DNA from 3 places in the Lysinibacillus sp. A4 genome. Region 3 is predicted to be linked to each of the others. Evidence: riboswitches for the same ligand, from Rfam matches in the RefSeq annotation. Region 3 holds a riboswitch; each other region holds the start of a gene.
What was found. Region 3 has a riboswitch for thiamine pyrophosphate ahead of thiM (hydroxyethylthiazole kinase). Riboswitches for the same ligand answer to the same signal wherever they lie in the genome.
Positions count from the first base shown of each region.

Region 1 (4,945 bases), on a different contig from region 3:
CTGCAATGACAATCGGGAAAAAGCACACAAGACAGATAATGATAAGCTTCGGTAATAAGCCAAAGCCAAACCAAATAATAAGGAGCGGTGCCAAGACTAGAATAGGAACATTCTGCGACATAATAAGAATTGGATAAAACAGTTCTCGAATAAATGTAAATCGATGCAACACTATTGCCACCGTTAGCCCACAAGCGATGCCAATGGCCAAACCTAGTAGAGCTAATTGTACTGTAGCGAATGCATGTGGTAGAAAGGTTTGATACGACTGGATGGCTTCTGACAAAATACTACTTGGTGTGGGTACTAACCAATGAGGAACTTCAGCAAACCTCACGATTAGTTCCCATATGAACAAGAGGAAGGCGATAAAAATTATCGTCCTTCCCTTCTGTAATGCACGTTTCATTACTGATATTTCTCCGTTAATGTATCCATCGTAATACCCGTTGGCTGATATAAAATTTTCACTTGTGTAATGACATTAATGGCACCAAGTTCAATCATTTTCTCATTCATTTTTTCAATGATTTGGAGCAATGTTGAAAGCTCACCCTCCATCGTTGTTTCCAATGGATGTACCTCATATTTCACCCCAGAAGCATCGATCACCGCAATTGCTGCATCGACATATGGTATAACATCTTCATATTTCTCTGTCTTCGGAATGATTTGTACACTGATTAATGAATTTGCCATCTTATTTGGCCTCCTTTTTAGGTAAGAAATCATTAGTAAAGGCTTTTTTCGCATCAAATTCGCCCTCTAGTACTTGATTGCTAGACATCCATTTCGCGTAATTTTCCCACACAGAAAGCTTTTGCTCTCCCCATTGCTTGGCATCATCCTGATATTTATCAGCCAGCCATTCCTGACTTTTATGCACTAATGCTTTATCTAAATCAGGTGCCGCTTCGATTAAAATATCAGCCGCTTCACTTGGGTTTTCAATTGCGTATTCATAGCCCTTCGATGCAGCTGCCACAAAGGCTTTGACTACATCCGGGTTGTCCTGTATCATTTTTTCATTTGTAGCTAAAACTGGCGTATAATAATCCAATTGATCACTATAATCTGTAAGATATAGCATATTAATCTTTTCCCCACGCAGCTCAGCCTCAATCCCAGTCCATGCATAATAAATCCAAGCAAAATCTATATCTTTTTCCATCATTGTGAAGAAATCTAAATCCCCTGCATTGACGATATCTAGCTTATTAATATCTGCCTTTTCTTTTTGCATGAGTGATTGTAAAACGGCTTGCTCTAATGGCGCGCCCCAACCACCATAGGTTTTACCTTCAAAATCCTTTGGCGATGTAATGCCCTTCGAAGCAATAGAAGCAAAGCCAGATGTATTATGCTGTATAATTGCTGCGATGGAGACCAGCGGCACATCCTGTACTCGTGCCTGTGTTATGCCTTCCTGATAGCTCACGCCAAAATCCGCCTTTCCAGAAGCAACAAGCTGATCTGCGCCCGCCTCACCAGGCATAATAATATCAACATCTAAACCCTGTTCCTCAAAATAACCGAGTTTTTTGGCAACATATAGTCCTGTATGATTTGTATTCGGCGTCCAATCCAGTACCACAGACACCTTTTTCAGCTTGTCTGCAGCCTGCTTGTCATCCTTGTCACTACAGCCTACTAATGTCAATAGTGCTGCCAATAAAATAAAAAACCATTTTTTCATGCGAAAGCCTCCCAGTTTGTAATATGAAAGTGTTCATGAATGAATGTTGTCACCAGAAGAAAGCGTATACAATGTTGGCAAGCTGTTGCTTGAAAACATAAAAAAACGCCTAGGATTCCTCCCAGACGTATTGCAATCAATCTTCAAAACTTTGCTTTTTGAATAGATGTTCCCTACGCTGGTACGAGCCAAATCAGGTTCAAAGGGTCAGCGTCTACCGGACACAATCTCAGCTAGCAATTACTAGCCCCCCTACATTCTTTCGCTATGAACTTTTCGATGATTATTATACCCATAGTTTCACTTAAATGACAAGGTGCTATTTTTGAATAGAGCTTAAAGCCCAGCGCTCCTAAGAGGCTGGGCATGCTTTTAGCTTGGTTTCTGTTCTTTTTTGGCTGTTACAACATGAGAAATTGCTCCATCTGTTGCAATATCCACTTTAAATGAACCATTGGAATGGCGATCCGCACGAGACAATGCTTGTACGTCAATCATCTCTTGAACACCTTTTTCAGTTTCAATCACAACCTGCTCCTCGTCTGTTGCTTGAACAACTGCCACAATTCGGTGAGGGTTTGCTTTTAACTCTGTTAATACTTTTAGTCCACGTTTTGCACGACTTGCTACTTCAACTTCAGCGACATTCATTTTCTTCACGGCCCCACGCTGTGTCACAATCACTACATAGTGGGTAACATCAGGCTGTAACACATTGACTCCAACTAAGGCTTCTCCATCTTTTAGTGTGATCCCTTTCACACCACCTGTTTTCACACCTGTCACAGGTAGTTCCTCCATTGGGAAACGAATCGCATAGGCTGTATCCGTTGTGAGCATCAGCTCCACGTCATCTGTTACAAATGATGCATAGATCATCGCATCACCAGCCTTGACATTCATCGTTTTAATTGGCTTTGAATAACGCGTTACCGCATAGTCTGCGAGTGGTGAGCGCTTAATTTGGCCATCTTTTGTGGCTGTGAAGACATACGTATTTGGCTGGTCAAATGTTTCGAAACCATAAACCGCAATAATCGATTCATCTTCCCCTGTTGGTACAATACTTGAAATATGCTGGCCGAGATCCTTCCAGCGTATATCAGGCAGCTCATGAACAGGCTGATAAATATAATTGCCTCGATTTGTGAAAAGCAGTAGATGGTGCTGTGTATTTAAGTTTGCTTCATACAATAAATAATCTGAATCCTTCATGGCAAAATCTTGCCCGTTTGAAGCGGCATGAGAACGTGTGGATGTACGTTTAATATAACCATCCTTCGTTACTGTTACGACAACCTCTTCACTTGGCACAAGGACATCCAATGTAATTTTAATTTCTTCAATTTCTTGCTCAATCTTCGAGCGGCGAGGCTCTGTAAAGCGTTTCTTAATATCTAGTAACTCTTGTTTAATAACACGCACAAGCTTAGCCTCACTTTGCAGAATCCCCTCTAGCTTCGCAATTAGCTTATTTAACTCGTCCTGTTCCTGACGAAGCTCTGTAATATCCGTATTCGTTAAACGATATAATTGCAGGCTTACAATGGCCTCTGCCTGTACCTCTGTAAAATCAAACTTTGCTTGTAAATTAAGCTTCGCATCCTTCTTATCATTTGAAGAACGAATCGTCGCAATGACTTCATCTAAAATGGAAAGGGCTTTAATTAATCCATCTACAATATGGGAACGATCCTTTGCCTTTTGCAAATCATAAATAGAACGGTTTGTTACCACTTCTTTTTGATGGGCAATATACGCATCTAGCAATAATGGCAATGTCATCATCGTTGGACGACGATTATGAATGGCAATCATATTAAAATTATAAGCTACCTGTAAATCCGTTGTTTTAAACAAGTACTGTAAAATTCCTTGTCCTGGTACATCCTTTTTCAGCTCAATTACGACACGTAAGCCTGTACGGTCTGATTCATCTCGAATTTCTGCAATGCCTTCTAATCGTTTATCTACACGTTGCTCATCAATTTTTTTCACAAGATTCGCTTTATTTACATCATATGGTAACTCAGTGATAACAATTTGCTCTTTACCACCCTTGATTGGTTCAACAACTGCTTGTGCACGGACGATGATTTTACCACGACCTGTTTCATACGCCTTTTTAATGCCATCAACACCTTGAATGATTCCACCCGTTGGGAAATCAGGTCCTTTAATCACCGTCATCAATTCATCTACAGTAACATTAGGCTTGTCTAAGCGCATCAACACAGCATCCAGTACTTCATCTAAGGCATGTGGCGGAATATCTGTCGCATAACCAGCGGAAATTCCTGTAGAGCCATTGACTAAAAGGTTAGGAAAACGTGCTGGTAATACAGTTGGCTCCATATCCTGATCATCAAAGTTTGGCACAAATTCAACCGTTTTCTTGCCAATATCTCGTAGCATTTCAGCGGCAATAGCTGATAGTCTCGCCTCTGTATAACGCATTGCAGCTGGAGGATCGCCATCTACCGAGCCATTGTTCCCGTGCATCTCAATAAGCATATGACGTGCCTTCCAGTCCTGACTCATCCGTACCATCGCTTCATACACAGAGCTATCGCCGTGCGGATGATAGTTACCAATTACGTTACCCACTGTTTTTGCGGATTTACGGAACGGCTTATCATGTGTGTTGCCTTCCGTAAACATCGCATATAAAATACGGCGCTGTACTGGTTTAAGACCGTCACGTGCATCAGGCAACGCGCGGTCTTGAATAATATATTTACTATAGCGACCAAAACGGTCACCCATTACTTCTTCTAACGGTAAATCTTGAAACTTTTCTGTACTACTCATGCTTGGTCCTCCTCTTGTTGGATGAATTCATTCTCTAAAATGTTAGAATCATCCTCCATACCGAAGTCTACATTGGCTTCGATCCATTTACGACGTGGTTCCACCTTATCACCCATTAACGTCGTGACACGTCTCTCCGCTCGTGCACCATCCTCGATTGTGACACGAATCAATGTCCGTGTTTCAGGGTTCATCGTTGTGTCCCACAGTTGGTCTGCATTCATCTCACCAAGACCTTTATAGCGCTGTAATATGTAACCCTTTCCAACCTTCTTGATGGCCTTTTGTAAATCACTTTCTGTCCAAGCATATTCAATGACTTCTTTTTTCCCTGTACCTCTTGATACTTTATAAAGCGGCGGTAGTGCGATATAGACTTTCCCAGACTCAATGAGCGGACGCATATAACGATAGAAGAATGTTAATAGCAAGACTTGA
Region 1 covers NZ_JANWTB010000004.1:53,597-58,541, forward strand. The annotation lists gene NY607_RS08775 (ABC transporter permease) at 1-409, opposite strand, end outside; gene NY607_RS08780 (thiamine-binding protein) at 409-699, opposite strand; gene NY607_RS08785 (ABC transporter substrate-binding protein) at 701-1,696, opposite strand; TPP riboswitch at 1,850-1,960, opposite strand; gene parC (DNA topoisomerase IV subunit A) at 2,069-4,507, opposite strand; gene parE (DNA topoisomerase IV subunit B) at 4,504-4,945, opposite strand, start outside.
Region 1: another riboswitch for thiamine pyrophosphate. It lies ahead of NY607_RS08785 (ABC transporter substrate-binding protein); the one in region 3 lies ahead of thiM (hydroxyethylthiazole kinase).

Region 2 (4,945 bases), on a different contig from region 3:
CGCCTTACCACAACGTTCTTCCGCTTTATTCACATTGATTGCGGATAATACCGAAAATTTACATCAACTGACAGAGGCACTTGATGAGGAGCTTAGCTACTATAAGAAATGTGGAGAAGATGAACAGTCATACTATGAAGAAGCGTATAGCCTTCATCAAAAAGAGCAGGAATATTATCGCTTAGCAAAAACGCTAAATGAGCAATTTGATGAACAAGCTAATCGACAGCAACGGCTGCAAATGCTTTTACAACAGCAGGATGTATACCAAGCAAAGGAGAAGGAGATTGCTTTGGCAGAACAAGCAGAGCGACTTGTGCTCCTCGAACAACAATGCAAGGATTTACGTGCTGAACTGAATGTAAAAGAACTAGCTTTTCAACAAGCAAAAGTTACGCAACAGCAGTCACAAGAAAAGTTGCAAGAAGCACAAGAAAAATATGAGATAGAGCAGGCTAAAGAATCTGAACGACAGCAAATCTTACAGCAGGAAATGCAGATGCTAGCGCTTTTACCGAAATTTGAAGCCTATGAAAACAATATACAACAGCTGCAAATAGCGGAGCAATATGCTGAAAATGCAAAACGAGCAGTAAATGATAACATCAAACTTTTGGAAAATGAACAAAAGCAATTACAGCATTTTTCTCAATCAGTAGAAGGCTATGAAAAACAGGTTGAACCCTATGAAAGCTATTTAGAACAATTACCGAAACTACGGGAACAGGTTGCTTTAATCAAGCAAGCAGAGAAATATAAACATGTCGTAGAGTTAGCTAAGCAGGATGTAGTTGCTTCAGAAAGTCTCTATCAAGAAAGTAAAGAGGCTCTTCAACTTTTGCAGCAACGATGGCTGACGAGTCAAGCTAGTATTTTAGCAGAACAGCTGAAGGAAGGAGAACCCTGTCCTGTTTGTGGTAGTATGACACATCAGAAAGCACACAATGAGCAACTGGAAATTATTGAGCTTGCTCAAGTGGAAGCATTAAGAGCGAAGGCATCATCAGACGAGCGTAAGTATTTAGAGAAAGAGGCATTTTTAGCATCAGCGCAGCAGCTTCTTCAAGATACATGGCAACAACTTGAGGCGCAGCATATTAAACAAGAAGACCAACCACAGATCATCGCTACTTTACATGAAGTGGAACAAGAGATTGCAGCATTAAAAATTATTCAACATCAATTAGCTGATGTGCGATTAAAAATAAAGCATCAGCATGATCGAATAGAGCAGCTACGAAATAAGCATATGAAGCTAGAGCAATATTTAGCAGAGAAGATAAAAGAATGGACAAAATTACAAGCGGTTGTAGACGAACAACTTAAGCAGATGCCCCCTAATTTACCAACTTTACAGCAATTAAAGCAACAACTTAATGAAGTTAGTAAACAGAAAGAAGGGCTTCAAAAAAGTTGGCAAGTGAGTCAAGAAAATTTGCATGTAGCAAAGGAAGCAGCTAGCAATGCAACACTAACAGTAGAAATTGCCAAACAGTCCTTTGAGGAATTACAGCTTAAAATGAATGAAAAGCTTCAGCAATTTTCAGCAGATATGCAAGAAATAGGTTTCGAAAGCTATGAGGCTTATGCAACTGCTAAACGGAGTGCCATACAATTGGATGCACTTCGAAAAGCATGTAGCGACTATGCTTTACAAGTACACACGTTGCAAATTCAGATTACCGAAGGGGCTACATACCTTCAAGGAAAAGAGAAGCAAGATTTAGAGGCGATGGAAGCAAGAGTAGAACAGCATCGAGTTTCCTATGAGGAAGCATTTAAACGTTTACAACAGATCAATGGCTTTATACAAGCATGCCAAGGCTTTAGTGAAAAGGTGGAAGAAATAGCGAAAGAGCTTCATTTACTTGAACAAGAAGCAGGGCGAGTAAAGGAGCTCTATGGATTATTAAATGGACAAAACTCGAAAAAGCTATCCTTTGAGCGTTATATACAAATTAACTACTTAGATCAAATTACAGAAGCTGCCAATATACGTCTGTATCATTTATCAAACGGTCAATTTGAGCTTAGACGTTCAGATAGATTAGAAAAGCATGCGAAGCAAAGTGGCCTTGGTCTTGATGTTTATGATGCTTATACAGATCAATTACGAGATGTCAAAACTTTATCAGGTGGCGAAAAATTTAATGCTTCGTTGAGCCTTGCATTGGGGATGGCAGATGTGATTCAAAGCTACCAAGGTAATATTCATATTGAAACGATGTTTATTGATGAGGGCTTTGGCTCGCTCGATGAGGAATCACTAAATAAAGCAATCGATACATTAATTGATTTGCAGGATTCGGGTCGTATGATTGGCGTTATTTCGCATGTACCTGAATTGAAATCTGCAATGCCAGCAGTTTTACATGTAGAAAAAACATTGAATGGCCATAGTCAAACCCATTTTGAAGTGAAATAAAACGAAGGCGTATTTCCTCTAAAAGGAATACGCCTTCATTTTATTTTTTTCGAGTGGTGGTTGTAGGCGTTGTGCCCTTTTTTGCAGCCATTACTTTTTTTACGATAGGAATAACAATAGGTGCTAACTTAACGGCGGTTTTTACAACGTTTGATACTTTCATCCCAAAACAGCTCCTTTTACAATTACTACTACCTGTTTCACTTAAAAATAAAACATTAACGGATAACACGAACAGCCTGAATTATATTCCAAATCACAATACCTAGTGAGACGAGAGCATAGATGGCGAATGAAGCAAACCAAATAATCATCACCGTCTTGTTATTGGAGGTTGGATCTAAACTAAATGTAGAAAAAACAAAGACAATAAAGAATAGAATGCCAAAAACAAAAGGTATTAAATGAGAGACAAGTGCACGAATCGAATGGCTTTTTACATCACTGTCTTTTGTTACAAAATATACAATTAATGGAACGATAAAAGGGGCGAAGAAAATACTAAGATAACTAAAGGCAGCTAAAATTTTTTGATTCTCCATAGTTGTACCTCCTTTTTAAATATTTACGCATGAAAAACAGCAAAGTTTCAAAAAAATGATGTATGGAAGGTTGTAATCCTTTAATCCTTTGCGTACAATGAGAGTGTTCAAATAAATTCAGATGTAACGACCACAAGGGGAGCTGATGATGTCAGCTGAGACTGGGCACGTAATGCCTTGACTCTTCGAACCTGTAAGTTAACGCTTGCGTAGGGATGTGGATAGAAACCGACACTTGTACGATGTGAGGCTCTGTCCTGACATCGTTTTTTCGTCCTTAAAGGAAAAAAGGTGTCAGAAAGAGACATATCAGCGCTTTTCTATTCCTGCTCTTGTATCCTACATCGGAACAAAGGAGAGAATATGTATGGACAAAAAAAGACTATTAATGCTTGTGGAGATTGCGATTTTTGCAGCGATTGGTCTCGTACTGGATCAGGTTTCCTTTAAAGTATGGGCACAAGGCGGCTCAGTTAGTCTTGTTATGGTACCAATTATGTTAATAGCATTTCGCTGGGGCTTAGTAGCTGGGCTAACAACTGGATTACTCGTAGGTGTAATGCAAACCATGTTTGGTGCTACGATTGTGCACTGGCTACAAGGATTACTAGATTATGGCGTTGCTTTTACTGTTGTAGGATTAGCGGCGGTTGTACGTGGACCAGTATTAGACGCTGCTAAACATATGAACAAAACAAAAATGGCACTTTATATAATCATAGGTACCGTTTTCGCAGGCTTCTTACGATACACAGCACATACAATTGCTGGTGCTGTATTTTTTGCCGAATATGCGGGTGACCAAAATGCATGGATCTATTCCATCATCTACAATGGTACATATATGCTACCAGCAACCATTTTAACGGCTGTCGTTGGTGTTCTTTTATTCACAGCCGCTCCACAATTAATGCAAAGAAAATTTTAATGCTAGTCCCTTCACATGAGTGGAGGGACTTTTTTGTCGTGAATAACTCTTTTAGCACTTTGCAAAGTAGGAAAGCATACAATATTTAAAGCGTTTATCGTTATACGCATAAAAAGTTATGTTATATTAAAGAATAGATATTAGATGAAAGGGACGTTATACATGATTGTAAAAACGCAAGAAGAGATTGAAGCTTTTAAAAAAATAGGACGCATTTGTGCTGAAATTCGCGAAGCAATGAAAGCTGCAACAAAACCAGGTGTTACAACACTTGAGCTTGATGAAATTGCTGGTCGCATGTTTGCAGAGGCAGGCGCGATTTCAGGACCAAAGGGAGAATATGATTTTCCAGGGTATACATGTATTAGTGTCAATGAAGAAGTAGCACACGGTATTCCAGGAAAGCGTGTTATTCAAGAAGGAGATATCGTAAATATTGATGTTTCTGGCTCTTTAAATGGCTATTTTGCTGACACAGGTATTTCATTTGTTGTGGGTGATGGCTATGAGGACAAAGAAAAGCTTTGCCGTGTTGCTAAAAGTGCCTTTGATCGAGCAATGACAAAGGTAAAGGCTGGATCTAAATTAAATCAAATTGGTAAAGCTGTTGAACGCGAGGCAAATGCTAATGGGTTAACTGTTATTATGAATTTAACAGGTCATGGCTTAGGTCAATCTTTACATGATGAACCAAACCATATTTTAAATTATTACGATGCATGGGATGCTACTATTATGAAAGAAGGTATGGTCCTTGCGGTTGAGCCATTTATCTCAGCAAAGGCAGAGCATATCGTAGAAGCAGGTGATGGTTGGACATTCGTGACACCTGATAAATCACTTGTAGCTCAAATCGAACATTCAGTCATTGTAACAAAAGATAAACCAATTATCTTAACGTCATTAGACGAAGAATAAGATGTAATGAAAAATCCTGCTAACCAAATTATTTTTGGTTAGCAGGATTTTTTTTAATAAATAAAATGCCAACAAAGAGAACACCACATAAAAATAAAGCGGCTGTAGTGACAAGTAGCTCATCAAAACCAT
Region 2 covers NZ_JANWTB010000013.1:79,737-84,681, forward strand. The annotation lists gene NY607_RS21030 (AAA family ATPase) at 1-2,425, shown strand, start outside; gene NY607_RS21035 (hypothetical protein) at 2,466-2,588, opposite strand; gene NY607_RS21040 (magnetosome magnetite crystal formation protein family) at 2,644-2,967, opposite strand; TPP riboswitch at 3,093-3,200, shown strand; gene thiT (energy-coupled thiamine transporter ThiT) at 3,335-3,895, shown strand; gene map (type I methionyl aminopeptidase) at 4,058-4,813, shown strand; gene NY607_RS21055 (hypothetical protein) at 4,842-4,945, opposite strand, start outside.
Region 2: another riboswitch for thiamine pyrophosphate. It lies ahead of thiT (energy-coupled thiamine transporter ThiT); the one in region 3 lies ahead of thiM (hydroxyethylthiazole kinase).

Region 3 (4,945 bases):
TCACGTTTCATGAATAATCACCTCACAGCCTTCCTTATACTGTTGATAAGCAAAATGATTAGTGGGTCCATGACCATTTCCAATCGATAAATTAAACATAATAGCTAATTGGATAAATTTTTTAGCTTCTATAATGGCATTTTCCAGAGCAAATCCTTGTCCAAGAAAAGCAGTAAGTGCTGCGGAAAATGTACATCCAGTACCATGCGTATTTTTTGTTTGGATTCGTGGAGACTGCAAAGAAAAAGAACGTCCATTTTTGCAAAATACATAATCAATGGCATAAAGTGGATCTGCTAAATGACCACCTTTAATGATGACACATTGTACACCTAGCTGTAACAAGCTTTGAGCTACTTCTTTCATATCTTCAAAATGATGAATAGATCTCCCAGTAAGTGTCTCTGCCTCGGGTATATTGGGCGTAACAACCGTAGCAAGTGGTAATAAAGTTGAGCGTAAGGCATCGATAGCTTCTTGCTGTAATAGGCTTTCCCCACCTTTTGCAATCATCACCGGATCAACAATCAGTGGAATGTTTAGCTCCCTGATCTTGTGTGCAATTGCTTTGATAATTTCTGAGGAATAAAGCATTCCTGTTTTAATCGCAGCGATTGGAAAATCTTCTACTAAGGCCTCGAATTGTTTTTTTATAAAGGAAACGTCAATAGGGTAAACACCTGTTACACCCAAAGTATTTTGAGCAGTTAGAGCAGTAATAACAGAAGTACCAAACACTTCTAATTCCTGAAATGTTTTTAAATCAGCCTGTATACCCGCGCCACCACCACTATCTGAGCCAGCGATTGTTGTTACAATATGCATGAAGCTGCACCATCCTTTGATAAGCGATGTATAGCATTGAGTAAGGCTATTTGAAAATCACCAATGTCTGCAGTAAATGCGGATGCCAGTACACCTGCTTTTTTATAGTAAGTAAGTGTTTCCGTTAATTGTTGGTAAGGATTATGGCTTACACTATAGGCTGCGCCACAAATTGCGCTAAGTAAACAACCTGTACCCGTTACTTCCGTCATTTGTGGATGACCACCAGCGATCCATTGGCTATGCTTGCCATCAGTTATAAAATCGCGTTCTCCTGTGACAATAACAATGCATTGATAGCGTTGAGCCAATGATGTGGCTTCTAATTCCATAGCGATAGTGCCATGACCACTATCGACACCTTTTTGTTGCCAATTTACACCAACTATTGCTGCTAGCTCGCCGAGATTACAGCGAATCACGGCAAAGTGTATGTTTTCCAGTAAGTATCTTACGGTTTCCTTACGATAAGTTGTGGCTCCAACTCCGACAGGATCTAAAATAACAGGAATACCAAGTTTATTGGCTTTTTCACCTGCTAATAACATGGCACTTTTTGTGCGATCATTAAGTGTTCCAATATTAATTAATAATGCTTGAGCAATGGCCACCATCTCCTCTACCTCTTGGTAGTCATCGGCCATTACTGGTGAAGCACCTATCGCTAATAAACCATTTGCTTGAAAATTTGCCACTACATAATTGGTAATACAATGGATAAGTGGTTGCTGTTGACGAATTGTTTGAAAAATCATTGTAGTCCTCCTTTAGGGATGGACGTAAGCATGCAAAAAAGGCTCTTTTTGTGTAAAAATGCACGAAAAGAGCCTTTCATCTGAAAACGATGTTTATTGCTCCCTACGTCAGTATTAACTAACAGGTTCAAAGGGTCAGGTTTTACCTTCTCAACTCTTACGAGTCCCCCTGCAATCTTGCTTTTAGTTGACCAAAATGTACCATACTTTTCATTTGTATTCAATAGCAAGTTTTCCTATAGATAAAATGTGACCGATGCCATATAGGAGGGTATGATAGTTGTCATGACTTTACCGAAATTAAGCACAAACCATTGAAAATGCTGAAAAAAGAGTTTTATAATGTGTCATAACAAAAGGGGGCAATTGCCATGAAAAGACAAGATTTAGTTGCACCAGAATGGTATAACATAGTAGAGGAAATTGAAAAATATGCTCAGGATGCAGCCAAAAATGCTTTAATCATTTGTGAAGAAAACCAAGACATCCAATGTATTACATATGCACATTTATTGGAAAAAGCGAATCAAGCAGCACATGTATTCACCAAGCAAGGTTTAAAGAAAGGTGATGTCATTTTAGTAATGGTACCACGTTCGGTTGAAGCATATATTGTGTATATTGCTGCATTGAAAGCGGGTTTAACTATTATTCCAAGTTCTGAGATGTTAAGAACAAAGGATATTGAGTATCGAATTCATCATGCAAATGCTAAAGCAGTTATTGCATTTGAACCCTATATTGAACAGTTCGATAAAGTAGGAAATTTACAAGACATACTGCAATTTGTCATAGGGAATGCACATGAACCTTGGCAGAACATACTTGAAAAAATGAATAATCAACCTACAACCTACATAAATCCTATCCCAACAAAAAGCACAGACAATGCATTTTTAGCCTATACAAGCGGAACAACAGGAAATCCAAAAGCAGCAGTGCATACGCATAGTTGGGGCTATGCTCATTTACGAACAACAGCACCACATTGGTTGGGTGTACAAGAAAATGATATTGTTTGGGCGACTGCAGCACCAGGGTGGCAAAAATGGATTTGGAGTCCATTTCTAGCTACTTTAGGCAGTGGTGCTACTGCATTTGTCTACAAAGGTAAATTTGAAGCAGCTTCTTATTTAGCATTGCTTGAGAGATTCAAAATCAATGTACTATGCTGTACACCAACTGAATATCGTTTTATGGCAGCGCTTGAAAATTTACATGAATATGATTTAAGTGCAATTCGCCAAGCTGTATCAGCTGGTGAGCCATTAAATAGTGAGGTTATTAGAGTATTCTTGGAAACATTCAAATTACAAGTGCGAGATGGCTATGGACAAACGGAAAATACATTATTGGTAGGCACAATGGTAGGGATGGAAGCGAGAGTTGGCTCTATGGGAAAACCTACTCCTGGCAACACTGTTGAAATTATTAATGATTTGGGCAAACCTGTTACAATCGGAGAAGTTGGTGATATTGCTGTTCATCGCGAAACGCCAGCACTCTTTAAAAAATATTTAAATGATCCTGAACGTACAAATTTACAATTTCGTGGGGATTGGTATATTACAGGAGATCGTGCTTATAAAGATGAAGATGGCTACTTTTGGTTTGACGGACGAGGAGACGATGTTATTATTTCCTCAGGCTATACAATTGGCCCTTTTGAAGTAGAGGATGCTTTAATGAAACATCCAACTGTAAAAGAGGCTGCTGTTATAGCGAGCCCTGATAAAGTAAGAGGAAATATTGTCAAAGCATTTATTGTTCTGCGCAATGGTGAAAAAGGTGATGGAGCGCTTATTCAAACACTCCAAAGTCATGTTAAATCATTGACTGCTCCTTATAAATATCCACGTGCTATTGAATTTGTAGAGGAACTACCAAAAACATCTTCTGGGAAAATTAGACGTGTCGAATTACGACAACAAGAAATCAAACACCTCCAATTATAATATTTCCTAGGAAATAATGTCGAAAATCAAAGTTCATCAAAGGTATGGACTTTGATTTTTTTATTTTTTTTAGGTAAGGTAATATGAGGAAATACATAGCTTAAAGCTTTTTGTGTTTAATTATTGCAAAAAAATGAAACAAATTGGCAAGTCATACGTATTACGTGTTGAGGAGGCGGAAAGACATGAATGTAAAAAGGTGGGTTGCTTTAGTAGTGGCTGGTGTTCTTTTACTATTTTCGTTAGGAATTAATACCATTTTTGCGCTATTTAAAGCAGATTTCCTAGGTAATTTTGATAGCTTAATGGCAGGTAATAGCTTAGATGTATATGAAAATGTCATTGAAGGGGAGAATTTTGATAAGCGAATTGCTTATTTAAAGGTAGATGGAACGATTCAAGATATCGGCTCAAGTACATTGTGGCAACCAGTTGCCTATGATCATCAATTTTTCTTAGAACAATTGGATAATATTTTATATGATGAGTCCATACAGGGGGTTGTTTTAAGCGTTAATTCACCAGGTGGTGGTGTAAAGGAATCTGCAGATATCTATAAAAAGCTACTAAAAATAAAAGAAGAACGACAAATTCCAATTTATGTATCAATGGATTCTATGGCAGCTTCAGGTGGTTATTATATTTCTGCACCAGCAGATAAAATATTTGCCCATCGTGATACAATAACAGGCTCTATTGGTGTCATCATGCAATCAATTAACTATCAAGAGCTGGCTGAAAAAGTAGGGGTCAAATTTGAAACGTTTAAATCGGGAGAGCATAAAGATATGCTAAGTCCAATGCGTGAAGTGACAGCAGAGGAACGTGCAATGATGCAAGATATGATTAATGAAACGTACGAAGAATTTGTAGATATTGTAGAGCAGGGGCGTAATATGTCTGAAGCAGAAGTGAAGAAGGTTGCAGATGGTCGTATTCTTGGCGGTACAAAAGCACTTGAAGCAGGGTTAATTGATGAAATTGGTGATGAAGAAGCGGCCATTGCAGCTCTTCGTGAGGATTATGGACTTGAAGATGCGGCTTTATTTGAGTATTCATACGATATGGGTGGCTGGCAATCATACGTAGGTATGAAAATTGGCTCCATGTTCGGTCCCTCTGCCGAAGAAAAAATGCTAATGAAAATCATGACGGACTATAGCGCTCCGAAAATGATGTATCTATATGGGGAATACTAAGGGGGAGAGCACAATGACAAACAATGAAATTGTTATGCAAGGTTCACCCTCATTGGAAAATGGCTTCTATATAAACACTTCAGGAGAATCAGCACATGAAAAAAACTATGCATTAAAAACTGCTGGTTTTTGGGTACGATTTTGGGCATTTTTATTAGATGGATTCATCATTTCTGCTGTAGGTGGAATACTCGTCAATCCTATCTTCTAT
Region 3 covers NZ_JANWTB010000003.1:473,570-478,514, reverse strand. The annotation lists gene thiD (bifunctional hydroxymethylpyrimidine kinase/phosphomethylpyrimidine kinase) at 1-825, opposite strand; gene thiE (thiamine phosphate synthase) at 1-11, opposite strand, end outside; gene thiM (hydroxyethylthiazole kinase) at 813-1,580, opposite strand; TPP riboswitch at 1,664-1,761, opposite strand; gene mbcS (acyl-CoA synthetase MbcS) at 1,952-3,535, shown strand; gene sppA (signal peptide peptidase SppA) at 3,721-4,734, shown strand; gene NY607_RS07780 (RDD family protein) at 4,748-4,945, shown strand, end outside.